DNA from 2 places in the Massilia sp. METH4 genome. Region 1 is predicted to be linked to the other one. Evidence: predicted binding sites of a transcription regulator. Region 1 holds the regulator's gene; the other holds the start of a gene.
What was found. Region 1 encodes FNR, which switches genes on or off when oxygen is low (the NO sensors DNR and NnrR bind a similar motif). Its sites were predicted from a motif close to TTGATNNNNATCAA; they were not measured.
Positions count from the first base shown of each region.

Region 2: V6Z91_RS01010 (universal stress protein) is a predicted target of FNR. The motif match lies at 2,042-2,055, and genes of this name have one in related genera.

Region 1 is NZ_CP146614.1:1,702,649-1,710,333, reverse strand. It holds gene V6Z91_RS07620 (response regulator) at 1-593, opposite strand, end outside; gene fnr (fumarate/nitrate reduction transcriptional regulator Fnr) at 739-1,497, shown strand; gene V6Z91_RS07610 (FixH family protein) at 1,618-2,121, opposite strand; gene ccoG (cytochrome c oxidase accessory protein CcoG) at 2,132-3,517, opposite strand; gene ccoP (cytochrome-c oxidase, cbb3-type subunit III) at 3,536-4,465, opposite strand; gene V6Z91_RS07595 (cbb3-type cytochrome c oxidase subunit 3) at 4,458-4,634, opposite strand; gene ccoO (cytochrome-c oxidase, cbb3-type subunit II) at 4,639-5,253, opposite strand; gene ccoN (cytochrome-c oxidase, cbb3-type subunit I) at 5,261-6,676, opposite strand; gene ccoS (cbb3-type cytochrome oxidase assembly protein CcoS) at 6,961-7,101, opposite strand; gene V6Z91_RS07575 (heavy metal translocating P-type ATPase) at 7,105-7,685, opposite strand, start outside.
Region 2 is NZ_CP146614.1:204,974-212,658, reverse strand. It holds gene V6Z91_RS01020 (helix-turn-helix domain-containing protein) at 1-374, opposite strand, end outside; gene V6Z91_RS01015 (response regulator transcription factor) at 768-1,412, opposite strand; gene V6Z91_RS01010 (universal stress protein) at 1,504-1,971, opposite strand; gene V6Z91_RS01005 (protein phosphatase CheZ) at 2,313-3,152, shown strand; gene V6Z91_RS01000 (chemotaxis protein CheA) at 3,152-5,053, shown strand; gene leuC (3-isopropylmalate dehydratase large subunit) at 5,432-6,832, shown strand; gene V6Z91_RS00990 (entericidin A/B family lipoprotein) at 7,051-7,173, shown strand; gene leuD (3-isopropylmalate dehydratase small subunit) at 7,217-7,685, shown strand, end outside.

The DNA.
Region 1 (7,685 bases):
TAGCCGGTGCGCCCCACCTTGGCGGTGCGCAGGTGGCCCAGCAGGTTGTCGCGGTACAGCCGCAGCACGCCGATCAGCACGCAGGCCACCTCGCCTTCCTCGCTGAGCACGGGCGCGACCATCTGCACGATCGGCTGGCCCACCGACTTGCCGATGACCGGTTCGGCGATCAGCGGGCTCTTCTCCCGCAGCACGCGCTGGAAATACGCGCGGTCGGCCACGCTGATGCCGGGGCGGCCAGGCAGCGCGGGAATGTCGGCCACGATCGCGCCGGCCGGGCTGACGACCAGGACATCGTCGAACAGGCGCAGCACGGCCCGGTAATCGTAGTACGCGCGCAGGGCCGGCGGATCATTGCAGATGTCACGCGGCTGCCAGCGCGCCGACTCGGCCACGATGTCGCGCAGCAGCACCATCTTCTCATCCAGCTCGAGGGCGGTGCGTGCGATCAGCGCGTCCTGCTGGGCGAACAGCACGCGCGTGAAGTCGTGCTGCATGCGCTGGGCCTGCAGCACGGTGACCAGCGCGATCATCAAGATGGACGTGATGGTCGTGGCCAGTGCGACTTTCGCCTTGATACCGAGCGGGCGCACGTCTCCCCCCTGCTTTGCTTTTATGGGGATACTATGCGCCGCCCGATGAATTGCAAACTGTGCGGAAGGGCACGCTACATGCAAGTTTTTGTCGATCCCGCGCATAGCCGGTACACTGGCGGTCAACCATAACCGGACCATGACGATGATGCACGAGCTCCCTTCCTTGACACTGCCCGGCGTGACCATCGAGAACCTGAAGGCGCGCTGCTCGACGTGCAGCATGCACCAGCTGTGCCTGCCGATGGGCCTGGACATGGGCGATATGGACAAGCTGGACAAGATCATCGGCCGCCGCCGCAAGGTGCAAAAGGGCGAGAACCTGTTCCGCATCGGCGACCCGTTCACGAGCCTGTACGCGATCCGGCTCGGCCATTTCAAGACGTACCAGATCAATGCCAACGGCGAGGAACAGGTAACGGGCTTCCAGATGGGCGGCGAACTGCTGGGCATGGACGCGATCAGCACCGACAAGCATTATTGCAGCGCGATGGCGCTGGAAGACAGCGAGGTGTGCGAGATTCCATTTGTCAGCTTGGAACACTTGCTGGTCGACATGCCCACCCTGCTGCGCCACTTCCACCGCATGATGAGCCAGGAAATCACGCGTGAGCAAAGCGTGATGCTCTTGCTCGGCAATATGCAGGCCACGCAGCGCTTCGCCGCCTTCCTCGTCAACCTGGCCTCGCGCTACGAGGCGCGCGGCTATTCGAGTACCGCGTTCCAGTTGCGCATGTCGCGCGAGGATATCGGCAACTACCTGGGGCTGACGATCGAAAGCATCAGCCGGCTGCTCAACAAGTTCAAGAAGCAGGGTTTGCTGAAAGTGTCGAACCGGGAAATCGAGGTGCTCGACCTGCCGCGGTTGAAGGCGATTACGGCGGGGACCGAAACCTGCGCCTGATGAGTGCCCGCGCATGCCTTGGTGTCTGACACTATTTTTCGCAGGAAAATAGTGTCAGACTCCGGTTTTCGGTGGAGGCAACCGGTGTCCGACCCCAGCGGCGGCACCAGCGCAGCCGGATCACTTCGACGCGATCGACAGCTCGCCTTCCACGGGCCACAGCCACTGCCCCTCCAGCCGCCAGCTCCGCTTCTCATCCTCCACCAGCACGGTCCACCGGCTGCGCTCGAGCGCCGGCAACGGCACGGCGAAGTTGCCGGCGGCATCCGGCCGCACCAGCAGGCGCAGGTCCTTCGCCGGCTGGGTGGCATGCGCCAGGTGCACCTGCAAGGCGCCGCGCACCGGCTCCATCGCCGACAGGCGGCCCTTCAGCACACCGTGGGCGGCGTCGTAGCGCAGTGTGACCCGCGCTTCCAGGGCGGCGGCGGCGCGATCGCGCCGCAGGTCCTGGTTGATCGCCTTGCCCTTCTTGTAATAATCGCCGACGACCAGCGCATCCTGCTGGGCGAAAGCCAGCCAGCCGGTGTAGCAGCCGGCGACCAGCACCGTGGCCGGGCCGGCCATCAGCAGCCAGGGCCACCGTTCGCGGTACCACGGGGTGGCGCTCAACGTCATCGTTTGCATGTTCTTCTCCTCAACGCGGCACGATGAATACCGCGCGCTCTTCCACCGCGAGCGCCGGATCGTCCAGCGCCGTCAGAGTAAATGTGATGTCATTGGAACCGGTCTTGCCGGCGCCATGGGGAGCCTGCACGCGCACCGGCACGGCGCGCGTCTCGGTGCCGGCCAGGTCGACCATGTCGCTCGTCGCCAGCGCCAGTCCGGGCATGCCGGCGGCAGCGATGCGGTAGCGGTGCGGCTGCTCGGAAGTGTTCATGATCTGCAGCCGGTACACGTTCTCGATGGCGCCGCCGTCCACTTCGCGGCCCATCGAACCGCGGTCGCGAATCACGTCCATCTTCAACGGCGTGCGGGTGGCCAATGCGAAGCCGACCGCGACGCAAACGATTGCCAGGGCGGCGCAATAGGCCAGCACGCGCGGCCGCAAGGCCCGCTGCCTCACTTGCACCTGCGCCTGCGCCGGCGACAGCCCGCAGGCCATGGCGCGGTCGGTGCTGTAGCGGATCAGGCCGCGCGGCTGGCCGATCTTGTCCATCACGCCGTTGCAGGCATCCACGCAGGCGGCGCAGCCGATGCATTCGTATTGCAGGCCGTTGCGGATATCGATGCCCGTCGGGCACACCTGCACGCACATCGTGCAATCGATGCAGGCGCCATCCTTTGCCTTCTTGCCGCGCGGCTCGCCCCGTTTCGCGTCATAGGTAATGATCAGCGTGTCGCGGTCGAACATGGAGCTCTGGAAGCGGGCATAGGGGCACATGTACTTGCACACCTGCTCGCGCAGCCAGCCGGCGTTGCCGTAGGTGGCGAAGCCGTAGAACAGCACCCAGAACGTTTGCCAGGGCCCCAGCGACAGCGTGGCGATGCCCGTGCCCAGCTCGCGCACGGGTGTGAAGTAGCCGACGAAGGTGAAGCCGGTCCACAGCGCGACGGCGCCCCAGGCCAGGTGCTTGGCGGTGCGCTTGCCGAGCTTGCGTGCCGACGGGCGTTGCCGGTCGAGCGCAATGCGCGCCGAGCGCGAACCTTCGATCCTTCGCTCGATCCAGAGGAAGATCGAGGTGTACACGGTCTGCGGGCAGGCGAAGCCGCACCACACGCGGCCGGCCATCGCCGTCACCAGGAACAGCCCCCACGCGCAAATGATCAGCAGCGCGGCAAGGTAGATGAAGTCCTGCGGCCACAGCACCAGGCCGAACAGGTAGAACTTGCGCGCGCCCAGGTCGAACAGTACGGCCTGGCGGTCGTTCCACGTGAGCCATGGCAGGCCGTAGTAGACGAGCTGCGTGAGCCACAGGCACAGCCAGCGCAGGCGCGCGTAGCGGCCATCCGTCTCGCGCGGGTGGATCGGCTGGCGCTTTTCATACATCCGGATGACTTGCTCCGGCACGGGGGCGTTCATGATCGGCTCTTTATCGCTTCAATGCTTTGTTTCGTTGGACAGGCCCCACACGTACGCAGCCAGCACGTGCACCTTGCCTTCGCCAAGGAAGTCGCCGAACGCGGGCATCGTGTTGTCGCGGCCGTTGCGGATGGTTTCCATGATCGTCTCGGCGCTGCCGCCGTACAGCCAGACCTTGTCCGACAGGTTGGGTGCGCCAAGCGCCTGGTTGCCGGTGCCGCCGGCGCCGTGGCAGGCCAGGCAGGCGGTGAACTTGCCCTTGCCGAACACGCTCTTGATCGGATCGGCGGCCGTGCTGCCGGAAAGGCTCAGCACATAGTGGGACACGTTCTCGATGTCCTTGTCCGAACCGACGGCAGCACCCATCGCCGGCATCACGCCGTGGCGGCCGTTCATGATGGTCTGCTTGATCACGTCCGGCGCGCCGCCGTGCAGCCAGTCCTTGTCCGTCAGGTTCGGAAAGCCCTTGTTGCCGCGGGCATCGGAGCCGTGGCATTGCGCGCAATAGGTGAGGAACAGGCGCTCGCCCATCGCCCTGGCCTGCGAATCGGCGGCGACCGCCTTCAGGTCCTGCTGGCGGTACTTGTCGAACAGCGGGCCGTACTCGCTGTCGGCCTTGGCCAGTTCGGCCTTGTACTGCCCGGCTGATTGCCAGCCCAGCTTGCCGGCATAGCTGCCCAGGCCGGGGTAGAGGAACAGGTAGGCAGCGCCGAACACGATCGTGAGGTAGAACAGCCACATCCACCAGCGCGGCATCGGTGTGTTCAACTCGGTGAGATCGTCGTCCCAGACGTGGCCTGTAGTTTCAACCACTTTGCCCGCGGCCACCTCGGCGGCGGAAACCCTGTGCACCGATTGCGTGTACAGCAGCACGCCGCAGCCGGCGATGCCCAGCACCGTCAGCACGACGATGTAGAGGTTCCAGAAATCGCTGGTGAAATCAGACATCTTGCTTCTCCTCTTCGCGCGTTTCGTCCATGAACGGCAATTGCGCCGCCTGCGCGAAATCCTGTTGCTTGCGGGCCGACCAGGCCCATGCCCAGATGCCGGCGAAGGTGATGAACGAGACCACCGTCATCACGCTGCTGGCGCTGTCGAAAATATGTTCGATATTCATGACGTCAGTTCCTTGATTTGATCAGCGTGCCCAGGCCCTGCAGGTACGCGATCAGCGCGTCCTCCTCGGTCTTGTCCACGAGGGTGGCCGGGGCGGCCTTGATTTCCTCGTCCGTGTAGCCGTCGCCCAGGCGCTGCAGCGCGCGCAGCTTCGGCACGATGTCCTGCGGTACCAGCCTGGTCTGCGCCAGCCACGGGTAGCCGGGCATGTTCGATTCGGGCACCACGTCGCGCGGGTTGCGCAGGTGCGTGCGGTGCCATTCGTCGCTGTAGCGGGCGCCCACGCGGGCCAGGTCCGGGCCCGTGCGCTTCGAGCCCCACTGGAACGGGCGGTCGAACACGAATTCGCCGGCCACCGAATAGTGGCCATAGCGCTCGGTCTCGGCGCGGAACGGGCGCACCATCTGCGAGTGGCAGGCATAGCAGCCTTCACGTACATAGACGTCGCGGCCCGCCAGGCGCAGCGGGGAGTAGCGTTCCAGGCCGGCCACCGGTTCGGTCGTCGACTTCTGGAAGAACAGGGGCACGATTTCCACGGCGCCGCCCACCGATACCACGAGCGTGACCAGGGCGATCAGCAGCCAGGGATTTTTCTCGATCCATTCATGTGAAAATTTCATTTTTTCCTCACGCTGCTTTCAGTTGCGGGATGGTGGCGACGGGCACTTCTCGGCCGCGCAGCGTCATCCAGGTGTTGTAGGCCATGATCACCATGCCGCCGAGGTACAGCGTGCCGCCGGCGAAGCGCACCACGTAGTACGGGTAGGTGGCCTTCACGCTTTCCACGAAGGTGTAGGTGAGCGTGCCGTCCGGGTTCACCGCGCGCCACATCAGGCCCTGCATCACGCCGGCGATCCACATGGCGGCGATGTAGAGCACCACGCCGATGGTGGCGACCCAGAAGTGCAGGTCCACCAGGCGGGTGCTGTACATCTTCGTCTGGCCGGCGAGGCGCGGCAGCAGGTAGTAGATCGAGCCCATCGTGATGAAGCCCACCCAGCCCAGGGCGCCGCCATGCACGTGGGCGATGCCCCAGTCCGTATAGTGAGACAAGGAGTTGATGGTCTTGATCGACATCATCGGGCCCTCGAAGGTGGCCATGCCGTAGAACGACAGCGAGACGATCATGAACTTCAGGATCGGGTCCGTACGCAGCTTGTGCCAGGCGCCGGAGAGGGTCATGATCCCGTTGATCATGCCGCCCCACGACGGTGCCAGCAGGATCAGCGAGAACACCATGCCCAGCGACTGCGTCCAGTCGGGCAGCGCCGTGTAGTGCAGGTGGTGCGGGCCGGCCCACATATAGGTGAAGATCAGCGCCCAGAAGTGCACGATCGACAGGCGGTACGAGTACACCGGGCGCTCGGCCTGTTTCGGGATGAAGTAGTACACCATGCCCAGGTAGCCGGCCGTGAGGATGAAGCCCACGGCGTTATGGCCGTACCACCACTGGATCATCGCGTCCTGCACGCCGGTGTACATCGAATACGATTTCGTCAGCGTGGCCGGCATGCTCATGCCGTTCACCACGTGCAGCAAGGTGACGGCCAGGATGTAGCCGCCGAAGAACCAGTTGGCCACGTAAATGTGCTTGACCTTGCGCTTGACGATCGTGCCGAAGAAGACGATAGCGTAGGCGATCCATACGACGGCGATCAGGATCGTGATGGGCCATTCCAGCTCGGCGTATTCCTTGCCGCGCGTGAGGCCCATCGGCAGCGTGATCACGGCCGACACGATCACCGCCTGCCAGCCCCAGAAGGTAAAGGCGGCCAGCTTGTCCGAGAACAGCCGGACCTGGCAGGTGCGCTGCACCACGTAGTACGACGTGGCGAACAGGCCCGAGATGCCGAACGCGAAGATCACGCCGTTCGTGTGCAGCGGCCGCAGGCGGCCGTAAGAGAGCCACGGCACGTCGAAATTCAGTGCGGGCCAGGCCAGCTGCGCGGCGATGATCACGCCGACCAGCATGCCGATCACGCCCCACACCACCGTCGCGATCGCGAACTGCTTCACGACCTTGTAGTTGTAGTTCTGTTCCAATTGACACCCCCGGAGTCTTTGCTTTGATATGACTCAAGGTTACGGAGGGGGGTGCTTAAAATCCTTGATGTAAGTCAAAATTGGCCGGATGCATCGACAGGCGTTGCAGCGTCCGCACCCCCCTTTTGTCGACCCACAAACGTTGCAAAAATTCGGGGACAGTCCCCATCCGTTGCGAAGCAACCAGCGCGGCCGTATCGGTGCAGAGTGCAGCGCGCGTGTTGTAAAAAATCGGGGACAGTCCCCGTGTTGTAAAGAGACCAGCGCGACTGTGGAAGCAGCGGTCAGTCGTCGTCTTGCAGGATGCGCAGGGCGGGGCCTTCGAGGTCGTCGAACTGGCCATCGTCCGAGGCCTTGAAGAAGATCCAGATCGCGCCGAACACCAGCGCGATGGACAGGGGGACGAGCAGGTACAGCGATTCCATCATCTATCTCCAGCGCAGCCGCAGCGCATTGAGGATCACCAGCGCGGAACTGGCGGCCATGCCGACGCCGGACAGCCAAGGCCCCAGCAGCCCGAGGGCGGCGGCGGGAATGGCCAGCGTGTTGTAAATGCTGGCCCAGGCGAGGTTCTGGCGAATGACGCGCATCGTGGCGCTCGCGGTGGCGGCGGTGTCGGCCACCAGGCCTAGCTGGCCGTGCAGCAGCACGGTGTCCGCATGCACCTGCGCGAGCGCGGCACCGGTGCCCATCGCGAACGACACGTCGGCGGCGGCCAGCACGGCGGCGTCGTTGATGCCGTCGCCCACCATCGCCACCACGGCGCCCTTGCGTTGCAAGGCTTGCACGTAATCGAGCTTGTGCGCCGGCAGGCAGTCGCCCAGCGCCCTGGCGATGCCCAGCTGCGCGGCCACCGCGTCGGCCAGCACCTGCCGGTCGCCGGACAGCAGAACCACCTGCTTGCCCTGCGCGCGGAAGTGGTCGATGGTGGCCTTCGCATCGGCACGCAAGGGATCGGTGATCGTGAAGCAGGCGAGCCAGCGGCCTTCGGTGCCGAGGTAGACGGCGG
Region 2 (7,685 bases), 1.5 Mb from region 1:
ACACGGCCCAGCGCGGTCAGCTTCTTGAACGGCAGCAGGATCAGGTCGCAATCGGACAGGGCCACGGCTTCGGACGAGTAATGGCGGCTGTGGATGCCATCGACGCCCAGCATGTCGCCCTTCATCGGGAAGCTCAGCACCTGTTCGTTGCCGAACTCGTCGATGAGGACGGTTTTCAGGAAGCCGGAATTGACGATGTACAGCGTATCGAATGGCTGGCCGATCGTGTGGATGCGCTGGCCGGTCTTGAACTGGACGTGCTGGAACAACAGTTCTTCGGCGTTGACGGAGCAGGCCGCCGGGATATGCAGGAGGTCGCAGACTTCCTTCAGGTTCGACCAGAGGCGGCCCTGGCGCTGGCGGCCCGCCTCCATGGCGGGCGATGGTGCGGCCTGGGCTGCGGCTCGGGCTTCGGACATTTGCGTGGGGAGCATGCTTATCTCCTGGTTTCAGGTCATGTGTGTTCGGATTTAAATCGTTTTTGCTCGAAACGACTTTCGAAACTACTTTGGAACTAGTCTGGACCCAAGCCCGGTTTTTTGAACTACCGGTTATTGTTTGCAATCGCTGCTCGCCGTGGTGGGTATGGGGCAACTACGCAGCAACTCGCTTGGAATGGTTTCAGTATGCCAACCGGGGTGGGGGATGGATATCGGTATGCGCTGAATATGCTCGTAGGAGCTAGCGTCAACCTGTAGGAATACTCCTACCGGCAGATATCGTTCTTCAGAGTGGAGAGGGTGGGGTGCCGTGCCGGCCGCGGCAGGTCAGGATTTGAACGGCGACAGTAGCTTGTGCGCAACTGCGTATTGGACCATTTCCGACAGCGAGCTCATTCCCATTTTCTGCATGATTCGCGTTTTATGTGTACTGACGGTTTTTACCGACAGGTGCAGGCTATTGGCGATCTCGGTAATCGACTTGCCGGATACGAGCAAGGAGAAAACCTCGAATTCGCGGTCGGATAACTGCTTATGCAACAGGCTTTCGTTGGGCATCATGATATTGAGCGCCAACTGTTCGGCCACTTCGGTGCTGATATAGGGCCGGCCGGAAGCGACCTTGCGGATGGCGCCCACGAGTTGCGTGCCGGCGCTTTCCTTCGTGAGGTAGCCCTGCGCGCCGGCGCGGATCGCGCGTACGGCATACTGTTCCTCTTCGTGCATCGTGAGGATCAGGACATTCAATTTCGGCGCTTCGCTGCGAATCTGCCGAATCAGGTCCACGCCGCTGCGGCCAGGCATCGACAAATCGAGCAGCAGCAGGTCGAAGCCGCCCTGGCGCACGTGACGCAATACTTCAAAGCCATCGACGGCCTCGCCGACAATGTCGATGTCGGGGGCGCCGTCGAGGATGCGCTTGAGGCCCTCGCGCATGATGGTGTGGTCGTCTGCGATGACTATTCTGATCATGGGTGGTTCGGTGACACTCCGGTGTTGCCAATCGTTCCGATGGCCCTTTTCGTATCGGCGCCATCGGGCAGCTTGAAGTGCAAGTGCAACATCAATCCGGCAGGGGTTCTTTCAGCAGGCGGTGCACGAGCACCGGGATCTTCGAGTGCGAGAGTACCTTGTTGGTAACACTGCCCAGCAATAATTGCCCCCAACCGCTGCGGCCGTGGGAGCCGATGAAGATCAGGTCGCAACCTTTCTGTTCGGCGATCTCGACGATCTTTAGCGCAGCGCTCTCGGAAAAGGCGGTCATGCTTTCGCAGCGCACGCCTTTCTTGTCGCACGAGGTCACGATCGACTGCACGTGGTCGCTGCCGGCCCGGCTCATCGCGGCGCGGTATTCCTCCTCGCTGGGATAGCTGGGCGGAATGATCTCGACGTAGATGGGGTACTGATATTCAGGCGCGACAAACAATGCGAGTACTTCGGCGCCGAGCTGCTGGGCGAACGAGACGCCGGCGCAGGCAGTCATGCGGGACACGGCGGACCCGTCTGTAGTAATCAGAATTTTCCGGTACATACCCGCTCCCAAGAATGCATGCGCTCTCACATTGTAGTCCCGAATCGCGCTCTTGTCTGGTTGTAAAGACTTGATCTTCCTCAATAGAGAGATGAGCTTGGCGCAAGCTTGTCTCCCAGGCCATGTTTGTACAAGACAAACATGTGCTCGCACGCGGCGACCCAAATACAACAGAAAGCGCCGCTTTTGCTGTTGCCGCACAGGATTGCCCCAACCGAGATTGAACAAGCGGACGACCCCCTGCTACACTCGCGGAAGTGCGTTAATATTGCCGGACGTCATCATGACCGACAGATAGGCAGTTGATACGAAAGCATTTTTTGATATGGAGAAGCAGGGAAATGACCGACGCCGCTGATGATTTCGACGCATTATTCGAGGAAGTGTCCGCGCAGCGTGCCAACGCCACCCCGGCACCGGCCCCGGCGCCCGCGCCGGCCGCCGCCGCAGCTGAAGACGACCTGGAAAGTCTGTTCGACGAAATCGCCTCGACCCGAAGCGAGCCCGCGGCACCCGCCGCCGCGCCCGCGGCCGTCCAGCCGGCCCACGCGCCGGCCGCCGAGGAAGGCCAGCACGATGGCACGATGTTCGAACGCCTGGGCGGCATCGTGCGCCTGTTGCACGACTCGCTGCGCGAACTGGGTTACGACAAGGCGCTGACCGAAGCGTCGTCGCAGATCGTCGACGCGCAGGACCGCCTGGAATACGTGGCCTCGCTGACCGAGCAGGCTGCCAACAAGGTGTTGAACACGCTGGACGATGGCATGCCGGCACAGGACGTGCTGTCGAAGAAGTCCAAGGAAATGGAAGACCGCTGGGCCGCGCTGTTCGCGGGCAAGCTCAGCATCGAAGAATTCAAGACGCTGGCCGGCGACTCGCGCGCGTTCGCGCAGGCGGTGTCCGAAGCCACGGAAGCCGAGAAGGCGCGCCTGCTGGAAATCATGATGGCACAGGACTTCCAGGATATCACCGGCCAGCTGATCAAGAAGGTGGTCGTGATCACCAAGACGGTCGAGCAGGAACTGGCGCAGCTGTTGAAGGACAACGCCCCGGCTGACAAGCGCGAGAAGATCGCGCAGAAAGAGGCCCTGGAAGTCGAGCTGATGAGCGGCCCCTCGGCCCCGTCGGTGGCGCTGAACCAGGACAGTGTGGACGATCTGCTTGCCGATCTGGGGTTCTGATGGACGATATGCTCAAGGAGTTCGTCGTCGAGGCGATGGACCTGGCGGTCAATGTCGAGGAGCACCTGCTGCGCCTCGAACGCGACCCCGACAACAAGGAAACGCTGAACGCCGTGTTCCGTTCGTTCCACACCATCAAGGGTGGCGCGGGCTTCATGAACCTGGGCGCGCTCGTTTCCGCCTGCCACCTGACGGAAAACCTGTTCGACGCGCTGCGCACCGGCGCCGCGCCGGTCACGCCGCTGTCGATCGAGGCGGCGCTGCAGGCGTCCGGCTTCGTGGCCGACCAGCTGGCTGAACTGAATAACGGTGCTGCCCCGGACAGCCTGGGCCCGATGCCGGCCGATCTGGAAGCGATCCTGACGGACGCCATCAGTGGCAAGGAAAGCTCGGCCAAGCCGGCCGCGAAGGCTGCTCCCGCCCCGGCACCGGCACCGGCACCGGCCCCTGTGGCAACGCCGGTCGCTGCACCCGTGCCATCCGCCGACGGCCTGGACTGGGAATCGATGTACGAAGCGGTAGTGCCGCCGGGCACGTTCCAGCGTCAGGCCGCCGTGCCGGCTGCTGCTGCCGTGGCCGCCGCCGCTGCTCCCGCGCCCGTTGCACCGGCTGCCGAAGCGCCGGCGCCCGCCGCCGCTTCCGCCGACGCCGCGTCCGGCAAGAAATGGGACGGCGTCGAGCGCCGCGAGGAAAACAAGGCCGCCCATGCCGCGCCTGTGAAAGAGGAAAGCATCCGTATCGACGCGGTCAAGCTGGACGCGCTCCTGGAAGTGGCCGGCGAGTCCGTGCAGGCCGCCAACCAGGCCGCCGTGCTGCTGGAGCGCCTGCAACAGTTCAAGTTCGAAGGCCAGGCGGCCACGTTGATGTCGGCACTGACCGAAACGCTGGAACGCGCCTCGCGCTATTCCACCGAACTGCAGCGCGCCACGCTGGCGACCCGCATGCAGCCGGTCGGCCGCCTGTTCCAGAAGTTCCCGCGCCTGGTGCGCGAGCTGGCGAAGGACCTGGGCAAGGAAGTCGAACTGGTGATCGAGGGCGCGGAAACGGAAGTGGACCGCGTCGTCGTCGACAGCCTGTACGATCCTCTCGTGCACATGCTGCGCAATGCGCTGGACCACGGCGTGGAAGGCCCGGATGCGCGCGTTGCCGCCGGCAAGAACCCCAAGGCAACGATCCTGCTGAAAGCGTGGCAGGAAGCCAACAGCGTAATGATCGTGCTGCAGGACGACGGCAAGGGCATGGACCCGGTCGCGCTGCGCCGCAAGGCGGGCGAAAAGGGCCTGATCTCGCCGACCGCCAGCATGACGGACGAAGAGTCCTACCAGCTGGTATTCCTGCCGGGCTTCTCGACGAAGGAAGTGGCGTCGTCGGTGTCCGGCCGCGGCGTGGGCATGGACGTGGTGAAGACCGCCGTGGAAAAGAACCGTGGCGCGATCCACATCGACTCCGCGCTGGGCAAGGGCACCAAGTTCGCGATCCGCCTGCCGATCGAACTGTCGATCGTGCCGACCATGCTGGTATCGACCTCCGGCGCGCTGCTGGCGCTGCCGATGGCCGTCGTCGAACGCGTGGTGGAGCTGCCGGAAACCTTCAACGAGGTGGGCGGCGCCCCCGTGATGAAGGATCAGGGCCGTCCGCTGCCGGTACGCTCGCTGGCGAATGCGCTGGGCTACGAGCTGTCCACCGAGCGCGTGGGCATCGTCATCAATGCACCGCAGCCATACATCCTCGCCGTGGGCGCCGTCGATGGCACCGCCGACCTGGTGATCAAGCCGATGACCGCGCTGACCGTGGAAGGCGTGACCGGTACCGCGCGCTCGGCCGAAGGCGAGCTGGTGCTCGTCGTGGGCCTATCGTTCCTGATGGATGGTTGCAGGAGCAGCGTGCGCATGGCAGCATAAGCGGTTTGCCAAGCAAGTCACCCCGAAAAGCCTGCGACCGCAATCGCAGGCTTTTTTGCTTTCTAAACTAAAATATTGCTGGAAAAATGGGGACGTACCCCATTTTCTCAGCAACATTGGCCAGAGATGCGCGGGCGGTTCGATCGCGGCTATCGGCTGCTCGGCAGGCAAGAGCATGGTCTTTCTGGAAATGTTGCCTGAAAAATGGGGTCTGTCCCCATTTTTCAGGCATTAAATTGCAACACCGGCGCCCTAGGCGCGCAGCAGGGAAATGCAAGAGGCAGCGGCCCAAAAGGCGGAAAGTCGGCTTGTTTTGCAGCGCACAAACTGTGGCATAATCAAAATGGAACTTTCTACACACAGGCAGCAAGCAGCACTATGAAGACGCTTTACGACAAACTCTGGGAGTCGCATGTGGTGCGTACCGAGGAAGACGGTACCGCCATCCTGTATATCGACCGCCACCTCGTGCACGAAGTCACCAGCCCGCAAGCCTTCGATGGCCTGCGTACCGCCGGCCGCAAGCCGTGGCGCCTGTCCGCCAACCTGGCCGTGGCCGACCACAATGTGCCCACCACCGACCGTTCGCACGGCATCGAGGACCCGGTGTCCCGCCTGCAGGTCGAAACGCTGGACCACAACACCAAGGAGTACGGCGTCACGTACTTCAACATGAACGACAAGCGCCAGGGCATCGTCCACGTGATCGGGCCGGAGCAGGGCGCCACCTTGCCGGGCATGACGGTGGTGTGCGGCGACTCGCACACGTCCACCCACGGCGCGTTCGGCGCGCTGGCGCACGGCATCGGCACTTCCGAAGTGGAGCACGTGCTGGCCACGCAGACGCTGCTGGCGAAGAAATCGAAGGCCATGCTGGTGCAGGTCGACGGCGAGCTGCCGCCCGGCGTGACGGCGAAGGACATCGTGCTGGCCATCATCGGCAAAATCGGCACCGCCGGCGGCACGGGTTACGCAATCGAGTTCGCCGGCTCGGCGATCCGCGCGCTGTCGATGGAAGGCCGCATGACGGTCTGTAACATGGCGATCGAGGCCGGCGCGCGCGCAGGCATGGTCGCGGTGGACGACACCACGATCGAGTACGTGAAAGGCCGCCCGTTCTCGCCGGCGGGCCCGCACTGGGACCGCGCCGTCGAATACTGGCGCACGCTGCACAGCGACCCGGGCGCGAAGTTCGACATGGTCGTCACCCTCGATGCCGCCGAGATCAAGCCGCAGGTCACCTGGGGCACGTCGCCCGAGATGGTCGTGCCGGTCGACGGCCGCGTGCCCGATCCGGACCAGGAAAAGGACACGGTCAAGCGCGAGGCGATGGAAAAGGCGCTCGTCTACATGCACCTCAAGCCCAATACGGCGATCGAGGATATTCGCATCGACAAGGTGTTCATCGGGTCCTGCACCAATTCGCGCATCGAGGACTTGCGCGCCGCCGCCGCCGTCGTGCGCGGCAAGCAGCGTGCCTCGAACGTGAAGCTGGCGATGGTGGTGCCGGGTTCGGGCCTCGTCAAGGAACAGGCCGAGCGCGAAGGGCTGGACGCGATCTTCAAGGCCGCCGGCTTCGAGTGGCGCGAACCGGGCTGCTCGATGTGCCTGGCAATGAACGCCGACCGGCTGGAGCCGGGCGAGCGCTGCGCCTCCACGTCGAACCGCAACTTCGAAGGCCGCCAGGGCCAGGGTGGCCGTACGCACCTGGTGTCGCCGGCCATGGCCGCCGCGGCCGGTATCGCCGGCCACTTCGTCGACGTTCGCGCGATCCGCTGAACCAAGACCCGGTTCGGCTGCGGGCCAATGGCCCGCAATCGAACCACGAAGCAAACCCTGCGGTCGGAAAGGAGTGACCGCTTATAAGCGGTCACCGCTGCGCAGGCGCGAAGCAGGCTTCACGAAACCCCTGCTACGCCCCGCCGGTCCGGCCCCGGCCTTCGCCGTGGGTTTTTGCGTAAATGCAGAAAACACTTTCACAAGAAGTCCCGAATATCATGAAAACCCTGTTCGCCATCGCCATCGCCACCATCGTCCTCACCGGCTGCAACACGGTCGCCGGCTTCGGCAAGGACGTCCAGAAAGTCGGCCAGGCCGTCGAAGGCGCCGGCAGAAAATAACATCGCGGCGCGGCCAGGTGCCGCGCCCCACCGAAAGAGCAGCATGGAAAAATTTACGATCTACGAGGGCCTCGTGGCCCCGCTCGACCGCTCGAACGTCGATACCGACGCGATTATCCCGAAGCAGTTCCTGAAATCGATCCGCCGCACCGGCTTCGGCCCCAACCTGTTCGACGAGTGGCGCTACCTGGATCACGGCGAGCCCGGCATGGACAATTCGAAGCGTCCGGTCAACCCGGACTTCGTGCTGAACCAGCCCCGCTACCAGGGCGCCTCGATCCTCCTCACGCGCAAGAACTTCGGCTGCGGCTCCTCGCGCGAGCACGCCCCGTGGGCGCTGGAACAATACGGCTTCCGCGCGATCCTGGCGCCGAGTTTCGCCGACATCTTCTTCAACAACTGCTTCAAGAACGGCCTGCTGCCCGTCGTGCTCACCGAAGCACAGATCGATCATCTGTTCGACGAAGTCAAGGCCTTCCCCGGTTACCGGCTGGTGGTCGACCTTGAGCAGC